Regions from separate parts of the Saccharospirillum sp. genome, predicted to be linked through region 4. Evidence: predicted binding sites of a transcription regulator. Region 4 holds the regulator's gene; each other region holds the start of a gene.
What was found. Region 4 encodes sigma-54, which starts transcription at its own class of promoters, with help from an activator protein. Its sites were predicted from a motif close to TGGCACNNNNNTTGCTNT; they were not measured.

Region 1: a site for sigma-54 is predicted at 1,847-1,864, ahead of glnK (P-II family nitrogen regulator). Genes of this name have one in related genera too.
Region 2: a site for sigma-54 is predicted at 1,676-1,693, ahead of WEB54_RS02695 (ANTAR domain-containing response regulator). Genes of this name have one in related genera too.
Region 3: a site for sigma-54 is predicted at 765-782, ahead of glnA (glutamate--ammonia ligase). Genes of this name have one in related genera too.

The regions. Positions count from the first base shown of each region.
Region 1 covers NZ_JBBECH010000025.1:24,635-30,136, forward strand. The annotation lists gene WEB54_RS03480 (ammonium transporter) at 123-1,328, opposite strand; gene glnK (P-II family nitrogen regulator) at 1,359-1,697, opposite strand; gene WEB54_RS03490 (accessory factor UbiK family protein) at 1,992-2,240, shown strand; gene WEB54_RS03495 (aspartoacylase) at 2,372-3,268, opposite strand; gene WEB54_RS03500 (isopenicillin N synthase family dioxygenase) at 3,583-4,512, opposite strand; gene WEB54_RS03505 (ABC transporter permease) at 4,687-5,502, opposite strand, start outside.
Region 2 covers NZ_JBBECH010000020.1:64,646-70,147, reverse strand. The annotation lists gene WEB54_RS02705 (hypothetical protein) at 168-464, opposite strand; gene WEB54_RS02700 (hypothetical protein) at 506-646, opposite strand; gene WEB54_RS02695 (ANTAR domain-containing response regulator) at 1,057-1,623, opposite strand; gene WEB54_RS02690 (helix-turn-helix domain-containing protein) at 1,931-2,713, shown strand; gene putA (bifunctional proline dehydrogenase/L-glutamate gamma-semialdehyde dehydrogenase PutA) at 2,982-5,502, shown strand, end outside.
Region 3 covers NZ_JBBECH010000060.1:77,909-83,410, forward strand. The annotation lists gene thiI (tRNA uracil 4-sulfurtransferase ThiI) at 1-490, opposite strand, end outside; gene glnA (glutamate--ammonia ligase) at 971-2,377, shown strand; gene puuE (allantoinase PuuE) at 2,468-3,388, opposite strand; gene WEB54_RS11450 (hypothetical protein) at 3,521-4,072, shown strand; gene xdhA (xanthine dehydrogenase small subunit) at 4,334-5,502, shown strand, end outside.
Region 4 covers NZ_JBBECH010000088.1:38,752-44,253, reverse strand. The annotation lists gene lptC (LPS export ABC transporter periplasmic protein LptC) at 1-265, shown strand, start outside; gene lptA (lipopolysaccharide transport periplasmic protein LptA) at 252-803, shown strand; gene lptB (LPS export ABC transporter ATP-binding protein) at 804-1,529, shown strand; gene WEB54_RS16395 (RNA polymerase factor sigma-54) at 1,558-3,066, shown strand; gene raiA (ribosome-associated translation inhibitor RaiA) at 3,230-3,535, shown strand; gene WEB54_RS16385 (PTS sugar transporter subunit IIA) at 3,538-3,993, shown strand; gene rapZ (RNase adapter RapZ) at 3,999-4,877, shown strand; gene WEB54_RS16375 (HPr family phosphocarrier protein) at 4,874-5,143, shown strand; gene mgtE (magnesium transporter) at 5,289-5,502, shown strand, end outside.

The DNA.
Region 1 (5,502 bases), on a different contig from region 4:
GAGCATACCTTACCGGTCTGGCCGTTCAAGTTAAACACCTGTCAAAACTTAGGCCCCGTTTACCCGAGCAATAAAAAAGGGCTCGAAGACCCTTTTTGAAGTTCAGACTGTTTTGCCCGGGATCACTTGGAACCGGTGAATTCCGGGTAAGCGTCCATGCCACATTCAGCAATGTCGACGCCTTCGTACTCTTCTTCTTCGCTGACGCGAATGCCCATAACGGCCTTGAGGATGCCCCAGACAACCAGCGAGGCAACGAATACCCAGATAAAGATGGTCAGCGCGCCAACGATCTGGCCGGAGAAGGTTGCATCGGGGTTGGTGATCGGCACCAGCAATAGGCCCAGCAGACCGACAACACCGTGTACGGAGATGGCACCAACCGGGTCATCAATCTTCAGTTTGTCGAGCGTTACGATGCTGAAGACAACCAGCAAGCCACCCAGGGCACCGAAGATGGTGGCCACCAGCGGCGTTGGCGTAGAAGGTTCAGCCGTGATGGCGACCAGGCCAGCCAGTGCGCCGTTCAGGGCCATGGTCAAGTCTGCTTTCTTGAACCAGATGCGGGCCAGAATCAGGGCTGCGATAGCACCGCCAGCGGCCGCGGCATTGGTGTTCATGAATACGATAGCAACGGCGTTGGCGCTTTCGGCGTCAGCGACTTTCAGCACTGAACCACCGTTAAAGCCGAACCAGCCCATCCACAGGATGAAGGTACCCAGGGTGGCCAGCGGCAGGTTGGAGCCCGGAATCGCGTTGACTTCACCGTTCTTGCCATACTTGCCTTTACGGGCACCCAGCAGCAGAACCCCAGCCAATGCAGCGGCCGCACCGGCCATGTGGACGATACCGGAGCCCGCGAAATCGGATAGGTTCAGTGAGTACATACCAAATACTGGCTGGCCACCCCAGGTCCAGGAACCTTCCATTGGGTAAATAACCCCGGTCATAACAACGGCGAACACCAGGAAAGCCCACAGCTTCATCCGCTCGGCAACGGCACCGGAGATGATCGACATGGCCGTGGCCACGAACACCACCTGGAAGAAGAAGTCGGAAGACGGTGAGTAGTAGCCATCGCCAATCTCAGTAATACCGGTCAGGAAGAAGCCACCGTCGTACATGATGGCGTAACCGCAAATCAGGTACATGGTGCAGGAAATGGCGTACAGCGCTACGTTCTTGGTCAGAATTTCAGTGGTGTTCTTGGCCCGGACCAAACCGGCTTCGAGCATCGAGAAGCCCGCCGCCATCCACATGACCAGAGCGCCACAGATCAAGAAGTAAAAGGTATCGAGTGCGTATTGTACTTGCGTCAATTCGTTCATTGTTCAGTCTCTCCCGTTAATCAACCCGGCCTAGATCGCGTCGTTGCCAGTTTCGCCGGTACGAATGCGAATCGCCTGTTCCAGCGGGGTCACAAAGATCTTGCCGTCACCGATTTTTCCGGTGTTGGCGGCCTTGGTAATTGATTCGATGGCACGATCGAGCAGTTCATCGGAAATACCGACCTCGACCTTTACCTTGGGCAGAAAATCCACCACGTACTCCGCACCGCGATAAAGTTCGGTGTGGCCTTTCTGACGACCGAAGCCTTTCACTTCAGTCACGGTAATGCCCTGAACGCCGATTTCAGAGAGCGCTTCGCGGACATCGTCCAACTTAAAAGGCTTGATAATGGCTGATACGAGTTTCATGTCGTTCACTCCTGTTGGTTCCACCGTTGCGCTGATCATCAGCACCGGCCCGAGGGCATTGGCCGCCACGATCAGTGCGGCGGCCGGTCACCCGAGTTACAATGTCCAATGCAACGGTTGGCTGCGATTGGTTTCATCCGTGAAGGTATATAGCGAAGCCCGTGCCAACTCGACTAACCGTTTAAAATCAAGCAGTTAGCTATTGAACTGCGTCACAAACTGCCTTTTGACGCACTAAAATGAAGCACTGCACAATAAGTGTGCGATGAGAAAGCACTCTGATGGAGCACTGATATGAAACTGCCCGAGGACCTACTCGATCAGATCAGCCGACAGGCGAGCGAACTGTTCAGCCAGGGCCAGCAAGCCCGGGGTGAACTGCGCCAGAACATGCGCAGCCTGGTGCAAGCCCAGCTGAGCAAACTGGATGTTGTCAGCCGTGAAGAGTTCGAGGCGCAACAGGCTGTCCTGCAACGAACACGCGAGCAACTGGCAGAACTTGAAAAACAACTGGCGGACCTGGAAAACCGGCTCAAGCCGTGACTGAATTGGAGTGGGATAACACCGGTCGGAAGCTGGAGTTGGGCTACGCGGGCTTGCTGATGGGCTATACCCACCAGCCCGACAACGTTGTGCACTGGGAAAGCAAGGTGTTACTGGGAGAGGGTGCAGATTTAACCCGGCAACCGAATGTCGATTTTGCGCATCAGGCTCAAACCGATGTGCTGATCATAATAAGCCGCTTCATTAATAAAAGCCCCATAGAGTGTCTCGGTGCCTTCATAGTTAATGGATTCCCCGTCGAAAGTCATAAACAGCGGATCACCGGGTTTAATTGGCTGATAATCGGCATCCTGCCGGTCGGGGTGAATCATCGCCGTCAGTTCGCCCCGCTCGTTCTCGGGCAGCTTCAGCTTGTCGACGTACTGAAACCCCGCCAGGCTCTCCGGCAAATCAGGCTCGTCACCGCGTCGCACCGCCGCCAGAAAATCCAGGCAGTGAAGGGTGGCCTGGCGGGTCTGGTCAAACACATCCCAGCGCAACATACCCTGGGGCACCGGCCCTACTTCGACCAGCAGCCCGTGATGCTTCGCCAGCGAGATCAGGAAGTTGTCGCTCATCCGGTCTTCCGGCTCGTAAAACAGCGTTACCTCCGGCATCTGCTGTTTAACGTAGAACGCCATACCAACCACCAGCGCATCATCAGACTTAATGACCAGGGTGGTACCCATGTTGGCCGTTGTGGTGTGCAGATCGATAATGAAATCGACCCGGGGGGCATCTTTGGGCCCAAGCAGGGTGTTCAGTGATTTGGCCCGGTTATGCTCGTAACCACAGAGGCTGTGGTCCGACAGGTCGTCCCAGTTGAACTGACGGTTCAGATCCTGATCCAGATACCGCCGGTTACACCCATTGGCCTTCGGGTTGGCCAGATGCAACTCGGTGACCAGCCCGTCACGGCAAATCTCTTCAGGATTATTGCGCCAGTGTTTGAGCAAATGCACCCCGGTAAGCTCGTTACCGTGGGTACCGCCGGTGATGGCAACGTGTTTGATCGGGGTTGTGGACATGGGTCACCTGTTGGCGTGGCTGTATTCTCACACCCAGTATGAGGGACTTGGAGAAAAAGCCAATCCCCCACCTCACTCAGCCTGCCAAAGGCGGCAGGTGAGATGGGTCAAAAACGGCATTGGTGGGGTGTTACTCAACGTAGGGTTCGGCTTTACCTTGGTGCCAAAAATCCGTGCCAGGCACCGGGTGTACCTATCTGGGGTCGGCGTGGACCCATCCATGGGGCCTAGACCGCAGCATCCATGCTGCGGACTTCCCCAGATAGTACACCCGGCACCTGGCACTCTGATTCCCGAGAACTCTACACCTAAAATTACTTAACCAGCCCAATCTGGCGCAACCGCTCCATCAGGTACTCGTCACTGGTAATCGGCGGGTAGCGTTTCGGGTTGTCTTCGGTTACACACTGCGGCAACGCATCAAGTGAAGTTCCCGGGTTCGGGTGTACGAAGAACGGGATCGAATAGCGCGATACCTTGCCGGCTTCACCTTTGGGGTTTACAACACGGTGCGTGGTCGACGGCAGTACATGATTGGTTAACCGCTGCAGCATATCGCCCACGTTGCAGATGATGGTGCCTTCAATCATCGAGATACCGACCCACTCACCACGCATGTTTTTAACTTCAAGCCCTTCCTGCTCGGAGCCGACCAACAAAGTGATCAGGTTGATGTCTTCATGAGCACCGGCACGTACATTGGGCAGGTTGGGGTCGGTAATCGGAGGATAATGCAACGGCCGCAGAATGCTGTTGCCGTAGTTCACTTTCTCATCAAAGTAATGCCGGTCTTCGCCAATAAACAGAGCAAACGCCTGCAACAACTCCTGCGACAGGGCATCCAGTTCATAGTAAAGCCGCAGCATGGCGTCTTTGAACTCGGGCACTTCTTCCGGCCAGACATTCGGCGTCAGGTCTTTGTGCGGCGGTTCGCCGTCGATCTCGCGACCCACATGCCAGAATTCTTTCAGGTCGACGTGTTCGGCGTTTTTGGCAATCTCGGTACCAAAGGGGGTGTAACCCCGGGTGCCACCGTTGTTCTTGAAATAGGTTTTCTTGGTCGCATCGGGCAAGGCAAATACATTTTCGGCCGCGCGCAGGGCGTTAATCGCAACCGAGGCATCAATGCCATGGCCGGTGATACCGGCAAAGCCCCAGGCCTGATAGGCCGCGCCCATTTCCTGAACAAAGCCTTCCGGGTCGGTTTTAAAACGGCGTAGATCGAGCGTAGGAATGGTGTTCATATCGGCAGTCTCTCGTTCAGGCAATGCCTGATAATACGGTTATCCTCCGCTGCGAACGCAATGCCGCTGCGGGGGATGGTCTCAGCGAGATCCCGAATCAATCTCGGGTGAGGCGGTTGTCCGCCTTCTTATCTCAGGTGTGTGACTGTTCGAACCCGGGTTCACCCGGCCCGATCAGGCACGTTCTTTCACGTAAGGTTTACCAATGGCCTTGGGTGCAACGGCACGGCCAATAAAGCCGCCCAGAAGCACGACAGTCAGAATATACGGCAGCGCTTCTACCAACTGCACCGGCACTTCAAAGCCCAGGATAATGGCACCCTGGCTGCGGTCCGCAATGGCTTGCAACGCCCCAAACAACAGGCAGGCCAGCATGGTAGTTTTCGGCCGCCACTTGCCAAAAATCAGCGCTGCCAGTGCCATATAACCCTTACCGGCACTCATGTTCGGCGAGAACTGAGCGGTCAGTGCGACCGACAGGTAAACACCGGCAAACCCGGCCAGCAAACCACAGACCAGCAATGCCAGATAGCGTACCTGAGTCACAGAAATACCGGCAGTGTCGACCGCCTGGGGGTTCTCACCGGTGGCACGTAAACGCAACCCGAAACGGGTACGGAACAGAACAAACCAGCACAGAGGCACCGCCAAAAAGGCCAGGTACACCAGTATGTAGTGACCACTGAGCAGTTCTGAATAAATACCCCCGATAATCGGCACATCCGCCAATGCATCGGCGAATGGCAGCACAATCGGCTCGAACCGGGCGTTTAATTCTTCGGCACGGCTGACCAGGTTGGGGGTATTCCCGCCCTGGCTGAACCAGTAGTTGCCCACGGCGGCCGTCAGGCCAGCAGCCAGAATGTTAATCGCCAAACCGGACACCACATGGTCACCGTTGTGTGTGACCGTCGCGAAGGCGTGCAACTGGGCGAACACCACGGAAGCCATCATGCCGGCCAGCAGCCCCATCCAGGGAGATCCGGTGTA
Region 2 (5,502 bases), on a different contig from region 4:
GGGAGTCCGCAGCATGGATGCTGCGGTCTAGGCTCCATGGACGGATTTACGCCGACCCCGCAGAGGCATCACCGGTAGCCGACGCGGACCATGGCCACTAATCGAACGTGAGGCAGGGGTAAATCCGGCGCACTCTTTAGAGGTGCGCCGTGCTTGCTCGGAGTGATTTAAACCAGTTCTGCTTCGTCCATCAGAGACGCATGCAGATGACCCTGAGAGCCGATCAACAAACTGCCCTGGCTGTCTTCAACCAGAAAATCGAGGGCGTCTTCATCATCTACCGCAATAGAGCCGTGAAAGGCATCGAGTGCCGCGTCGGCCCAGCTTTCCTTGTCCAGCTTGGCGGACACATCCACTGAATATGAGCCTACGACCTCCTGATCCCAGTCAGACAGGTCCTCAAACACGCCGCGCGGGCTGACGTGAATGAGAACACGAACGGTATCGACTGTGAAACGGATCATGATGGGGCTCCCGGTATCGCTTTGGATAAAGTGGGTTGATGTTATGCCCAGTCTGGGCGGTGCTTGTGGTATCCGCGTTTGGCCGACTTTTTACGATCGTTAAAAGCCTCGCCACGATGCGGATTGAACTTGGCAACCGGATTGTGCCGGTTAGGCTCCGGTGCCGACGCTGCTTTACTCATACAGGTCTCCCGTCAGCGCTTTGACAACCGTTTGCCAAAGGCTCAGTGGTCAGCGGGTCGCGCATAATACAGAGGACAGCAGGGGCTGAAAAGAGGGTTTTAAAAGAAAAAATCAGCCGGTGGGAGGCATTTTTTACAGCAGCTTTCTAAGTCTCTGAATCGGTTGAATTTTCACTGTCGAGTACCGGTGTCATCTTTTTGAAAACATTTTCCCACGGTGTGCATCGACATGGGAAACACCGTACCAAACACCAGCCTGGGCTGGTCTAACCGATGACGCTCCTCTATTACGGCTTTCAAGGCCGGCCCCAGCTGCGTCTGTGTTGCAGGCAGGGCACACCCGATCAGGCGCAGAACCATCACCAGCGGTCGGATCGGCTGAATAGGAATCTTGGTGGTGCGGTGTTGGGTTACTCATCAAACAGCATCAGTACGTCCTGGGCGATGTCGACCAGGCACACGTTTTTGTTCATCGCCATTTTGCGCATGGCACCAAAGGCGGCGGCCTCGTCGCACTGGCGGTGCTTCATCAGCAAGCCCTTGGCCCGGTCAATGACCTTGCGTTCGGCCAACTCGTCGCGGGTTTTGCGCAGCTCGCCGCGCAGGGCCTGAAACGCCTCAAACCGGGAGATGGCAACCTTGATAATGGTGTTGACCCGACTGGCCTGAAGGCCATCGACAATGTAGGCGCTGACCCCGGCAGCGATGGCATCGCGAATAACGGTGTCATCATCGTCTTCGGCAAAGAAAATGATCGGTCGCGGGGTCCGGTCGGACGTGAGTGCTACATCTTCAAGCATGTCCCGGTCGGGAGACTGGGCGTCAACGATCACCACGTCGGGTTGAAAAGATTCGACCAACTGATAGATGCGATGCTCGTCCGGCGAGCGAATCACTACGGCGTAGCCGAGTGCCGTGAGCGCGGTCTCCAGAATTTGGGCGCGTTCGAGTTGCTGGTCAATAACAAGAATGTTCATACGCGCAAGGTGGGATCCTACTTATTGGGCTGGTACAGGGTGTTTGCTTGTTATTGCAAGGGCTGTGCCTTTAAAATCAGCGCTTTACGGCGTCTTGTTGGCCAATAACGCCGTATCTCGGTGCAATTGCCGCCTTTGGGGCGTGTTTTCGCACTTTGTTGGGGCAGGCTGGCAGGGGTGGATTACCTAACGGCTTGCCTAAATAGATCTGATCGCTTGGCGAGTCTGGTGGCAGGGCGTATGGTATGAGGCTAACGTTGATGCCGGTTTATCGCCGGTATCTGTTCAACACCTATGGGAGTGTGCTATGTGGTTAGGAGGATTGAGTCGTTTGGAGCAAATGCCTCAAACGGGTGACCGACACCACCACAGTCACCATCAGGTCGTGCTCGGATTTGAGGGTAATGCGGCCTTTGAACTCGAAGGCGAGGGCGGCGATCAGCTGTGCCTCGGCAATGGCTGCCTGGTTCCCACCCAGAGCGACCATGCCTTTCAGGGCCTGGGTGATAACCGCATGGTGGTGCTGGATTTTTCAGCGGATGCATCTATCGATAGCAGCATCGACCATGAAATGCTGTGCCGCCTGTTCGACAAGCCCCATTACTTCCAACTGGATGCCCAGTTCGCCAGCCTGCTGACCGCCATGGCCCGGGAGATCGATCAGTTCGGCCACGACCCGCATATGCAGCAACATGTCAGTGCATTGCTTCTGCATAGCCTCTATCAACGCCTGACTGGCCGCGCTGTGCCGGGCCAGGAATCGCTGGGTCGATTCGATTTGTCGAGAATCGACCAGATGATCCGCCAGCGGTTGCAAGACAAGGTGTCGGTAACCGACATGGCCAACCTGTGTCATATGAGCATCAGCCAGTTTCACTTGCGGTTTCGCCAGGTTACCGGGATGACACCCTATCAGTACGTCATGAAAATGCGTCTCGACCAGGCGATCTGGCTATTGCGCTGTTCATCCCATTCCATTGCCGACATCGCCCTGGAAACCGGCTTCAGCAACCAGAGTGCACTCACTCACGCCGTAAAAAACCGCACCGGCCATTCCCCGGGGCAGGTCCGTAAGAGTAACGTTAACTGACGTAGGACATGGAAAGACGCGAAACACGAAAAGACGCCGGAGCCTCGGTGTTTAGCGGGTTGGACGTCTTATATGTGTCGCGTCTTTTAATGTTTTGCGTCCCTTAGTGTTTCGCGTCTTTTCATGTCCCACGTCTTTTATTGTCCTGCGTCATTCCCTCATTTACGGATTATTTAACAAAAAAAGCCCCGTTTTTGACAATCGCTGACCAGCCTGACTCGGCTACTGTGTCTGAATAACTCCAATAGATGGTTCAGGCAGGATGGTGATGACTCAGTTTGACGCCGCTCGGGTAGTAGCAGGGGAATACCGGGATCTGGCACCGCAGCAGTGGTTCCAGTTCATCGTAGATCAGTACGCCGTCGATGAAGACGAGTACATGGCGCAACTGGTAGAGATCGCCGAGCCGGGTGCAGACAGTACCAAAGCGATTGAAGCCACCGCGCGGCGCATTGTAGAACGGGTACGTAGCCAGGGTGATGTCACCCATGCTGTCGATAAGTTGTTGCAACAATACAGTCTGGACAACGAAGAAGGTGTGATCCTGATGTGTCTGGCTGAAGCGTTGATGCGCGTGCCGGACCCGGAAACAGCCGACGATCTGATCCGCGACAAACTGTCGGTGGCGGACTGGAAACATCACATGGGCAAGTCGGATTCGCTGTTGGTCAATGCCTCGACCTGGGGGTTGATGCTGACCGGCCGGGTTACCTCGCTCGAAAGCCGTGAAACGTCGCCGGCGAACTTGCTGTCAAAACTGATTAACCGCGCTGGTGAACCGGTTATTCGTGCTGCAATGAACCAGGCCATGCGCATAATGGGCAAGCAGTTCGTGCTTGGGCGCACCATTAAAGAAGCCATCAAAAACGGCAAGTCCTATCGCAAGAAGGGCTACACCTATTCCTTCGACATGCTGGGCGAAGCGGCGTTTACCGATCCGGATGCCGAACGCTATTTCCAGTCCTACCGCAATGCCGTTCAGACGCTTGGAGCGCGTATGGATGAATGGGGTGATGATGCCCCCAAACCGACTATTTCCATCAAGCTGTCAGCCTTGCACCCGCGCTATGAAGAATCGCATCAGGAATGGGTGATGACTGAACTGGCCGAGCGTGTTACGGATCTGGTTGGTGAAGCGCGCAGCCTGGGCGTGGGCATTACCATCGATGCTGAAGAAGCTGATCGTCTGGAACTGTCACTGCGATTGTTTGAACAGGTTTACCACAGCGATGCGGCCAAAGGCTGGGGTAATTTTGGTCTGGTTATTCAGGCCTATTCCAAGCGGGCTTTGGCTGTGCTGGGCTACCTGACTGCTCTGGCCAAAGTACAGGGTGACATGATCCCGGTACGTCTGGTCAAAGGGGCTTATTGGGATACAGAAATCAAACACGCTCAGGTGTTGGGTCTGGCGGACTACCCGGTGTTTACGCGCAAGGAAAACACCGATGTTTCCTACATTACTTGCGCCCGCTATCTGATGAGTGCCGAGGCTGACGGCTATATTTACCCCCAGTTCGCAACTCACAACGCTCACACCGTCGCCGTTATCGCTGAGTTTTCGCGCCAACGGCCGGAGCGTGACTTCGAATACCAGCGTCTGCACGGCATGGGCGATGCGCTGTACGACACCTTGCTCAGTGAAGACAAGCACCGGGTGCGCATCTACGCGCCGGTGGGTGCTCATAAGGATTTACTGCCATATCTGGTCCGTCGGCTGCTGGAAAACGGTGCGAACTCCTCATTTGTACACCGTCTGGTCGATGCCGAAACCCCGGTTGGCGATCTGGTCTCTTCTCCGGTTGAACTGGCTAAAAGCCGGGCCGTGTACCGCAACCCGAAAATAGTGCTGCCCTCCGAAATCTACGGCGACAGCCGCCGTAATTCCCAGGGATATAACTTGTCTGTAGCCTTTGAACGAGAACCGCTGATGCACACCATTGATGCCTGGAACGACACCCAATGGGTACAAAAACCCTTGTTGGCGGGTAACGCCATAGCAACCTCCGACGTGATTGAAATCAAAAGCCCGTACGACACCCGCCAGGCAGTGGGCCAGGTACACTTCGCCGATGCCGACATGGCGCAGCAGGCATTAGCGACGGCCGATCAGGCCTGGTTTGGCTGGAATCGAACACCAGCGATCAAGCGTGCTGCCTGCCTCGATAAACTGGCCGGTTTGCTGGAAGAGAACACCGCTGAACTGATGGCGCTGTGCGCACGCGAAGCAGGCAAGTCGCTGCAGGACAGCATCGATGAAGTGCGCGAGGCCGTTGATTTTTGCCGCTACTACGCGGTACAGGCTCGCGAAAATATGAATGAACCGACGCTGCTTCCCGGTCCAACCGGTGAAAGCAACGAGCATTACTACGCAGGCCGGGGTGTATTCCTGTGCATCAGTCCCTGGAACTTTCCGCTGGCCATCTTTACCGGCCAGATCTGTGCCGCTCTTGTAGCGGGTAACACGGTGTTGGCTAAACCGGCTGAAAGTACCTCGCTGATTGCCGGGCGTACCGTTGAGTTGTTTCACCAGTCCGGTATTCCGGGTGAGGTGTTGCAGTACCTGCCAGGCTCCGGACCGGTCATCGGCAATGCGGTGCTGAGTGATGAGCGGTTGGTCGGCATTGCCTTTACCGGCTCAACCGAAACCGCACAGTTGATCAACCGCACTCTGGCGGAACGTACAGGTGCCATGCCCACCTTCATTGCCGAAACCGGTGGTCAGAACGCCATGATTGTCGATTCGACGGCGTTGCCTGAGCAGGTGGTCGATGACGTTATGGGCTCGGCCT
Region 3 (5,502 bases), on a different contig from region 4:
CAAACAGGCGGTCATGTTTGATTTCGAGCTTAACCACCACATCCGGATCTTTCAGCCGGACCCCCGCTGCCGCTGTGCGTTGGTTCAGCCCACCGCCAACATAGCGCTCCAGTTCCACCGAAGTGAAGGTGTGATTACCATTGCGCTTTACCCGCACACAAAAGGTTTTGCCCGCCAGCGCCTCACCCCAGACAGACTCGGTATCGGCCAATATCTGATCAACATCGCCCAGTTCAAATTGCAGTACCGAACTGACCTGAGCAATTCCTGGAATACACTCAAGCGCAGTCGCGACAGCCTGATTAACGTCATCTGTCGTTGTATCCGGCGTGCGCACAATGATGCTGTCCCAGTCATTACGTATCACCACCTCCGGGCAAATACGACGCAACACGTTGCGCATGTTCTGCGCCAGACTTTTGACCATCAGCTTGCGCACGGGCCGTGTTTTAATGGTGATTTCAGGGAACAACTTGGTTACAAACTTCATAACTGATCAAATATTACGCAGCGGGAAAGGGCGCGGGATTATACCCGTCTACCCCGTCTTTTTCACGCCAGGGTTACAAACCTTTGCGGACACCTCTCAGATGGGCGAAATGCCCGCCTCGCCCTGTTTTCCGGCACGACCGAACTCTTACGCACCAAATCAGTGCCCTACCACAGTGCAAGACCCCTAAAAACGCACCGCATTGGTGCGAACGAAACGACTAAAACGGTAAGCAAGCTGCCGGAAGCCCCCATTCCTTCACCTCCTTTAGGGCTGGCACAGGCCTTGCTAAACCAGTGCACACAGTTAGTGCTCAGATTCCAACGGCTTTCCAGCCTGGCCTAACAGGTGCCCTGGCATCAACCAGGTGGTTAGCCGGTGAAAACAGCAGCCAATTATGCGATGCTGCTGCCATCGCCTGAACTTGTCACACTGAATCAAAGCTCACCGGCCATCGGCCGTTTAACTTGGAGACTTATCATGTCAGAACATACGATGAAACTGATTGCAGAATGCGAAGCACGCTGGGTAGATATGCGCTTTACAGACAGCAAAGGTAAAGAGCAGCACGTTACCATTCCCGTTTCGGAAATTGATGATACCTTTTTCACTGAAGGTAAGATGTTCGACGGCTCTTCTATTTCTGGCTGGAAAGGCATCAACGAATCCGACATGATTCTGTTGCCTGACGACTCTGCCTCCATGATCGACCCGTTCTTTGAAGACCCGACCGTTATCGTTCGTTGTGACATCGTCGAACCATCAACCGGCGAAGGCTACAACCGCGACCCGCGTTCTGTTGCCAAGCGTGCAGAAGCCTATCTGGCCTCAACTGGCCTGGGCGACACAGCCCTGTTTGGTCCTGAGCCGGAATTCTTCGTTTTCGACGACGTAAAATGGGGCTCTGACATTTCCGGTTCTTTCTACAAGATCGATTCCGAAGAAGCAGCCTGGTCTTCCGAGCGTGTTTTCGAAGACGGTAACCTGGGTCACCGCCCGAAAGTCAAAGGCGGCTATTTCCCGGTACCTCCGGTCGACAGCCTGCACGACCTGCGTGCCGCCATGTGCGACGCCATGGAATCCATGGGTCTGGAAATTGAAGTACACCACCACGAAGTGGGCACGGCCGGTCAGTGTGAAATCGGTGTTGGCGCCAACACGCTGACCAAGAAAGCCGACGAAGTTCAGGTACTGAAGTACTGCGTGCATAACGTAGCCCATGCCTATGGCAAAACCGCTACCTTCATGCCCAAGCCTCTGGTCGGCGACAACGGCAGCGGCATGCACGTTCACATGTCATTCTCCAAAGACGGCGTGAACCAGTTTGCCGGTGACGAATATGCAGGCATGAGCGAAATGGCCCTGTTCTACATTGGCGGCATCATCAAGCACGCCCGTGCTTTGAACGCGTTCGCCAACGCCTCTACCAACTCGTACAAGCGTCTGGTTCCTGGCTTTGAAGCACCGGTTATGCTGGCCTATTCCGCCCGCAACCGTTCTGCCTCGATCCGTATTCCGTACGTGACTTCGCCGAAAGCCAAGCGTGTCGAAGTGCGTTTCGGTGACCCGACAGCGAACCCGTACCTGATGTTCTCTGCCTTCCTGATGGCTGGCCTCGACGGCATCAAGAACAAGATCCACCCTGGCGATTCTGCCGACAAGGATCTGTACGACCTGCCGCCGGAAGAGCAGAACGACTACCCAACAGTGTGCAGCAGCCTGACTCAGGCGTTGGACGCGCTGGATCAGGATCGCGACTTCCTCAAAGCCGGTGGTGTGTTCGACGACGACATGATCGATGCGTACATCAAGCTGAAGCGTGAAGACGTAGTAACGCTGGACATGACGACTCATCCGGTCGAATTCGACATGTACTACTCTGTCTAACGGCTTGTCTGTCTAGTAACTTGCAGACCAGTTAGCAGGTCGAAAAGCAAGAGAGTCAAAAAAGCCGACCCGGGGGTCGGCTTTTTTATTTTAACTCAGTGGATGTTCCGCCAACCAATGCCGCGCGATTGACTCGCGAGTCGTGATCCACACCTTGTCGTGCGCCAGTACATGATCAACGAAACGCTTCAAAGCCGCCAGGCGGCCCGGACGACCGACCAGACGACAATGCAAACCAATGCTCAGCATCTTGGGCACGGTTTCGCCTTCTTCGTACAACACATCAAAGGCGTCGCGCAGATAGCTGAAGAACTGATCACCACTGTTAAAACCCTGTGGCGTCGCAAAACGCATGTCGTTGGTATCCAATGTATAGGGCACCATTAACAGCGGACGGCTGTAGTTCAAATCATAATAGGGCAGATCATCGGCGTAGCTATCGGCGCAGTAGAGAATGTCGTCGCGCTCGGCGATCAGCTTCAGGGTATTGGGTGAGGTGCGGCCAAGGTACCAACCCGCTGGCGTTGAACCGGTCATCGCGCGGTGAATGTCCAGCGCCCGTTCAAGATGGTCACGCTCAACCGATTCGGGAACGTGCTGGTAATGAATCCAGCGGTATCCGTGGGAGGCTATTTCCCAATTGGCTTTAAGCATGGCCTCAACGGCATCAGGGTTACGCTGCATGGCCATCGCCACACCAAAAACGGTAACCGGTAGGTTGCGCTCGGTAAACAGACGATGCAATCGCCAGAAACCGGCCCGGCTGCCATACTCGTAGAGACTTTCCATACTCAGATGCCGGTCAGCGTAGGATTGTGCACCTACAATGTCCGACAGAAACCGCTCCGATTCGGAGTCACCGTGCAGAATGCACTGCTCCCCCCCTTCTTCGTAGTTAATCACAAACTGAACCGCCACCCGGGCATTACCGGGCCAGTTTGCCTTGGGCGGATGCGCACCATAACCGATCAGGTCTCTGGGGTAGGAAGGATCAAAGGTCGGGTGATTCACACACATCTCCTGAATTACTTGAGTCATACGCAACGAACAGGCAAATATTTAGGCACGAATCAGCCCGCTAAACAATTCATAACGCATGTCGCGAACGCTATAGTTACCATTGATCACTCAGAGCTGCCTGCCATGTTAACTGCAACAGGCTTCGGAGACCCCTCACCCCTGCTGGTAGTCTGTGCACCGCACCGGCCACCCAGTGTTGAGCTCGAATACTCCAAGTCCATTTCACCTTTATCAGGCGACGACCTACACCAGCTGATTCAAGCCGGAGGCAATCACTGGCGCAAGATTTTCAACCTCTACGCAAAATTACTGCATGGCCTGTTGCCACTGGAACCCGACTGGAAAAGCTGCCGCGAGCAACGCTTGCTGAGATCCGGCGCGGCATGTGCATTGGTTTTTGAGCAACTATGGACGCCCAAACCTGGGCAGCTTTGCCTGGTGATGGGTCAGACCTATGGGCGTTCCCTGGGCTGGCTGGCCAGTGATCAGGTGTTGCCCGCTGAACACCCCTTTGTTCAGCACCCGGAACAAACGGTCATCGTGACCCCTTATTTCGATTACCGGCAACTCTCGAACGCCCGCCTGGCTATACTGGTAAATCAGATCAGGAGCCATCATCCGCACTGGCTCGCGGCCTTCTCTGAACGAACGCACCAATATAGTGCAAACATCTGATACCCAACGGCAAAAACAGAGAAGACGCGAGTCACACCAAGGCGCCAGACAATTGAGCCTTTACCTTTCCTGACCAGTCGGTCATATTATGACCTTGAACTTGCTTTGAGTTTGGCCTTAATAATCACCCCATACTGTACAGGCCATGCTCAACACAGCAGCAACTGACATGACAACAAAGTGCAACCAGGCTGCTCCCCGGCAATGTACCGCACAGCGGTATCGGCCAGCCTGGCATCCGGGTTGTCTTTGAGAGGCGCTATGACCGACTTTCTATTAAATCGCCAGCCCGTGACTCTGGCCACAACCGACCCCGACCTCACGGTCCTGGACTATCTGCGTGAGCAGGCGCATCTGACTGGCACCAAAGAAGGCTGTGCCTCGGGTGACTGTGGCGCTTGCACCATCGTTGTTGGCGAACTGACTGATCAGGGCCTGCGTTATCGCAGCCTGAACAGCTGCATCACCTTTGTGCACAGTCTGCACGGCAAGCAACTGCTCACGGTCGAACATCTGGAGCAGGAAGGTGCCTTGCACCCAGTGCAGCAGGCATTGGTCGAGCATCATGGCTCCCAATGCGGGTTTTGCACGCCGGGTTTTGTGATGAGTCTGTTTGCGCTCTATCACAGTGACGCGCCACCCAACCGGGAAGCCGTGCTAACCGCCCTGTCTGGCAACCTGTGTCGCTGTACTGGCTATCGCCCGATTATCGATGCGGGTGTGGCTTTGCTCAAAGATCGCCATGGCGATGCCTTCAGTGCTGATCTTGCCAACATCGAAGCCGAACTGAGAAGTCTGGAAACGCCGGTGTTACCCGAAGAAACAAAATCTGACCATTCGGTTGGTTTTTGGAAACCCACAACTCGCCGGGAACTGGCCAAAGCGCGTTCACAGGCACCCGGTGCTCGTTACACTGCCGGCAGTACCGATCTCGCGCTGGAAAAGACTCAGCGCCTGACCGACCTGGACGCCCTGATTGATTTAACCGGAGTAACCGAGCTGAACCGGTTAACCGTGGATGTTAAAGGTTTGCACATTGGCGCTGCCGTCAGCTACACCGACCTGGAGCCAGCCCTGTTGGCCGATTACCCCGAAGCCCGTGAATGGCTCGAGCGCCTTGGCTCCCGCCCTATTCGGAATCGGGGCACCTTGGGTGGCAATCTTGGCAATGCTTCACCGATAGGGGATACGCCGCCGTTACTGATCGCTCTTGGGGCCAGTGTGACACTCAGCAATGGCCATACTGAACGCTCGGTCCCAGTCAGTGAACTGATTACCGGTTACCGCCAAACGGTTCTCGCGGAAGATGAATGGATCGATACCATTCACATTCCACGGCGCAAGCCTGGCAGCCAACTGCGAGCCTATAAAATCTCAAAACGCTTCGAAGACGATATTTCCACGGTCTGCGCAGTGTTCTACCTTGAGAC
Region 4 (5,502 bases):
TCACGCCACCCTGTTTAACGACGGCAGCGTCAATTTTGAACAGAATGTTGAAGTGACCGAACAACAAGCCGTCGGGGGCATGCAGTTATACACGGACTGGTTGAGGGTCGAGCAGAATGGCCGCTTCGTCACAACGCCCAGGCCTGTTAAACTGCTACAACCTGGCCAGGAAGCCCGAGGTGTCGGTATGGACGCCATTCTGACCGGGGACGATTCCGACATAACGCTCAAATCAGAGGTATCGATTCGCTATGACGCGAACTGAGACAGCCTGGCCACTTGCTTACCCCTTTGTACGGTCGATGGTACTGGTGCTGACCTGTCTGGTCTGCCAGACAGCCTGGGCACTGCCCGGAGATCGCGATCAACCAATGACCATTACCGCCGACGAAGGCAACTTCAAAAGCAATCGCGGTGAGGCGACGTTCACTGGCAACGTCTATCTGAAACAGGGAACCCTCGAAGTATGGGCCAATACCCTCAATGTACGGCGCGATCCTGAAACCGGCGACATCACCTTTCTGGAAGCCATAGGCGAACCGGCGCGCTATCAGGAGCTGCCCAGTGAAGAGGATGGCCTGATTGAAGTACGCGGCAAGCGCATTGAGTACAGACCCGAAGAAGACCTGATCATCACCGAAGGCGAAGGCCACCTGACTCAGTCAGGTAGCGACATCGAAGCCGACTACATTCGCTATAACCTGCTCGATGAGTCCCTGGACGTGCGATCCCAGCGCAGTACCAACAACAATAAAGACGCACCTCAGGCCACCTGGACGCTGCAACCCGGAGCGATGGACTGAATGGCCCTGCTGGAAGCAAGAAACCTGGCAAAGAGCTACAAAAAGCGGCCCGTCGTGCGCGACGTTAGCCTCAGTGTTGAAAAAGGTCAGATCGTAGGCTTGCTAGGCCCCAACGGCGCGGGTAAAACCACCTGTTTCTATATGATTGTCGGTCTTGTGCCAGCCGACAACGGCGACGTTCTGATCGGTGACAAAAGCGTCACCCGGCTGCCCATGCATGCCCGGGCCCGACATGGCATCGGATACCTGCCCCAGGAAGCCTCCGTCTTTCGCAAACTGACGGTACAGGACAATATTCTCGGCGTTCTGCAAACCCGCAAAGATCTGTCCCGAGCCCAGCAGAAACAACAGCTGGAGTCTTTGCTCGGTGAATTTAACATTACCCATATTCGTGACAGCCAGGGTATGGCATTGTCGGGGGGTGAACGGCGACGTGTCGAAATCGCCCGGGCCCTGGCCATGGAGCCGGCGGTTGTCCTGCTGGACGAACCCTTTGCCGGCGTCGACCCCATTTCCGTCGGCGATATTAAAGCTATAATCCATCACTTGAGAGATCGCGGTATTGGCGTTCTGATCACCGATCACAACGTCCGGGAGACACTCGACATCTGCGAAAAAGCCTACATCGTGGGTAATGGCCACATCATTGCAGAAGGGACAGCGGAGGACGTTTTGAACAACGCCACCGTTCGTGAAGTGTATTTAGGCGACCAATTCCGCTTATAACCATGGCCAAAGGCACATATAACGCTCTATGAAGACCTCCTTACAACTGAAAATGAGCCAACAGCTGACCATGACGCCTCAGCTGCAACAAGCCATTCGCCTGCTGCAACTGTCGACTCTGGATCTGCAACAGGAGATACAGGAGGCACTCGAAAGCAACCCCATGCTCGAGGTCCGCGAGGATATCGATGAAAGCGGTGCGGCCGATTCAAAAAACAGCCAGTCAATTGACCAGAAAGCCACCAGCGACGCGGAAAACACAGCAAACTCTAACGAGGGTGATCAGCGTGAGCTGGAAATCGCCGAACACATACCGGACGATCTGGCCGTAGACAGCTCCTGGGATGACATTTACACCCACGCTCCCACCAGTCATGGCCTGCCGTCCGGCGACGACGATTTCAATTTTGAAAACGTCTACGGCACCACCGATTCACTTTGGGATCATCTCAACTGGCAACTCAATCTGACCACCATGACCGATCGCGACCGGCAAATAGCCGAGAGCCTGATCGAAAGCGTCAATGCCGAGGGTTACCTGTCTTCAAGCCTGGACGATATTTTCGAGGGCCTGACCGGGCATATGGCAAACCTCGATGACCCGCTGGAAATGGACGAAGTCGAGGCGGTGTTGCACCGTGTTCAGCATTTCGACCCGCCCGGCGTCTGCGCCCGCGACCTGGCTGACTGTCTGACCATTCAGTTAAACCAGATGAGTGAAGACACACCCTGGCGTGAGGCTGCCTTAACCGTCGTCAACAACTACCTGGATCTGCTCGCGTCACGCGATTACAGCCAACTGATGCGTAAATCCAAACTCAAAGAGCCAGAGCTGCGCGACGTCATTGCGCTGATTCAGAGTCTCAACCCCCGGCCTGGTAACCAGATCGAAAGCGGTAAAGAAGAATACGTAGTGCCCGATGTCATCGTTCGCAAAGACATCAAGAATAATCGCTGGCTGGTTGAATTGAACCCCGAGATTGCGCCCAAACTGAGAGTCAACGTCTCCTACGCATCCATGGTCAAACGGGCCGATTCAAGCAGCGACAACACCTATCTGAAAGACCACCTGCAAGAAGCCCGCTGGTTCATCAAAAGCCTGATGAGCCGGAACGAAACCCTGTTGAAAGTAGCCACCAATATTGTCGAACATCAGCGCGGTTTTCTGGAGTATGGCGAAGAAGCCATGAAACCCCTGGTATTACACGACGTGGCAGAAGCCGTTGAAATGCACGAGTCGACCATTTCACGGGTGACCACGCAAAAGTACATGCACACGCCACGAGGCATCTTTGAACTCAAGTACTTTTTCAGCAGCCACGTCAGCACCGACAGTGGCGGAGAAGCCTCAAGTACCGCTATTCGCGCCATCATCAAAAAACTGGTCGCTGCAGAGAATCCGCGCAAACCTTTGAGCGATGCAAAAATTGCGACACTGCTCGGTGACAAGGGCATTCAGGTGGCTCGCCGTACCATTGCCAAATATCGTGAGGCCATGATGATTCCTCCGTCAAATGAGCGTAAACGACTGATTTAAAGCAATTGATTAAAAAGGCCCAAGGTTGAAAGCGGTCAGCACAGGCGCCAAATTCTGCTTTAGGAGCTAGACTGAAAGAGGCAAAGGGAACCCGGATAATATTGCCCTGCTGACATCCTGATCACCGGATGCGGCAGATCCATCACTGCAAGAGGAGCGGACTATGCAAGTCAATATCAGTGGTCACCATGTGGAAGTTACCGAAGCACTGAACGACTATGTCGGTCAGAAACTGGACCGACTGGAGCGACACTTCGACCAGATTGGCAATGTACAAATCACCCTCAGTGTTGAAAAACAGCGACAAAAAGCCGAAGCTTCACTCAACATCAAGGGCGCCCAGATTCATGCGGACTCTGAACACGATGACTTGTATGCCGCTATCGATATGATGGCGGATAAACTGGACCGTCAACTGCTCAAACACAAAGAGAAGACAGTTGATCGAATGCACGGGAATTCACGTTAATCATGATACCTCTGGACCAAGTCCTGACCGTTGAACGCGCCTTTATCGGCGCGTTCGGCTCCAGCAAAAAACGCGTACTGCAAACCCTGGCAGAACGCCTGGCCAATGCAGTACCGGGCGTCACCGAACTCGATCTGTTCGATCAACTGATTGCCCGGGAACGACTTGGTTCCACCGGACTGGGACAGGGCATCGCCCTGCCCCATTGCCGACTGGCTAACATCGACCGTCCGGTTGCTGCCTTGGTTAAACTGGACGAAGCCGTCGATTTCGAATCACCGGACCGACAACCCGTCGATCTGATGTTTGCGCTGGTGGTTCCCGAAACCGCCACCGATGAACATTTGCAATTGCTGGCCGCTGTAGTGGAGCGGTTCAATGACACCGATACGGTTGCTGCCCTGCGTGATAGCCGGGATCCCGATGAACTCTACCGGCTCTTCTTCAAGGGATTCTGACCGCCATGGCGACGACGGCCACTCCATTCCGGCTGATATTAATCAGCGGTCGATCAGGATCGGGCAAAAGTACCGTCCTGAACGCACTGGAAGATGCAGGCTTTAACTGCATCGACAACTTACCCCCGGCTTTGCTGCCCGAACTGGTGAGATGGATGTCTGCCAGTACCGATCAGCCCAATACCGCCGTATGCATCGATGCACGGATGTCGCCTCAGGGGATATCCCGCTTACCCGAGATTCTGGCTTCACTGCAAACCGATCTGGTTCCGGAAATCCTGTATCTCGATGCCGATGAAACCATACTGTTGCAACGTTTTTCCGCTACGCGTCGCAAACACCCGCTGACCGATCAGCATCGCTCGCTGGCAGAGGCTATCGCTCATGAGGCTCAGCTGCTGGCACCAGTAGCGGCACTGGCCCAGTTGAAAATTGATACCAGCAGTTTGTCACTGCAGGAGCTGCGTGACCAAATTCGCTCCCGCGTTATTCGCAAACCTCGCGGCATCGCCCTCCAGTTTCTGTCGTTCGGGTTCAAGCACGGTCTGCCCCGCGATGCCGATCTGGTGTTTGATGTTCGCTGCCTGCCCAACCCCTACTGGGACAAATCGCTGCGTGTCTACACCGGCCGGGATGAACCCATTCAGGCATTTTTGCAGCGCGAACCAGCCGTCACCGAAATGTTCGAAGACATTCGCCGCTTTGTCGACCGCTGGTTGCGTCAGTATGAAGCTAATCAACGCGCTTACCTCACCGTTGCTATCGGTTGCACGGGCGGGCAACATCGCAGCGTTTACATTTGTGAACAACTCTATGGTACCTTCTCTGCCAAGTATCCAAGCGTTCAGCTCAGACACCGGGACATGGGGCACGACGAAGCGTGATTGACGAACAACTGACCATCATCAACAAGCTCGGCCTTCATGCCCGGGCGGCGGCTAAACTGGTCGGCATCGCCGGTCAGTTCGAGAGCCACATTGTGCTGGTCAAGAACGGTCGTGAGGCCGATGCCAAGAGCATTATGTCGGTGATGATGCTGGCCGCCAGTCAAGGCACTGAACTGACTGTTCGCATCGAGGGCCCGGATGCTTCCGAAGCCTGGGGGGCATTACTGACGCTGGTACAAAACCGCTTCGACGAATCTGAGTAAGCTGTTCTCCTGCCACTTTTGAGCCTTTTTCAAGACACGATGCCCGATTAACCCCTTTATCTGGGTTTTAACCAGCGGCTACACTCTCTTCTAAGCCCTCGTAAACCTCGCCTGCAGCCCAGGCACAGCCCTTCAGGGAAGTTGTATGGCCACTGCACTGAATCAGGACCAACTGGACCAACACCGGCTCACGCTTATCAATGCCCTCGATCAAGGCGACGCAGACCAGGTGCAACGCCTCTGCGACGAAGAACTGGCGCCGGTCGAAATCGCCCACATCATGGAATCCACCCCCGGGCGGGTGCGCGAACTGCTCTGGCAGTTCCTGGATGAAGACCAGCAAGGTGAAGTCCTGTCGC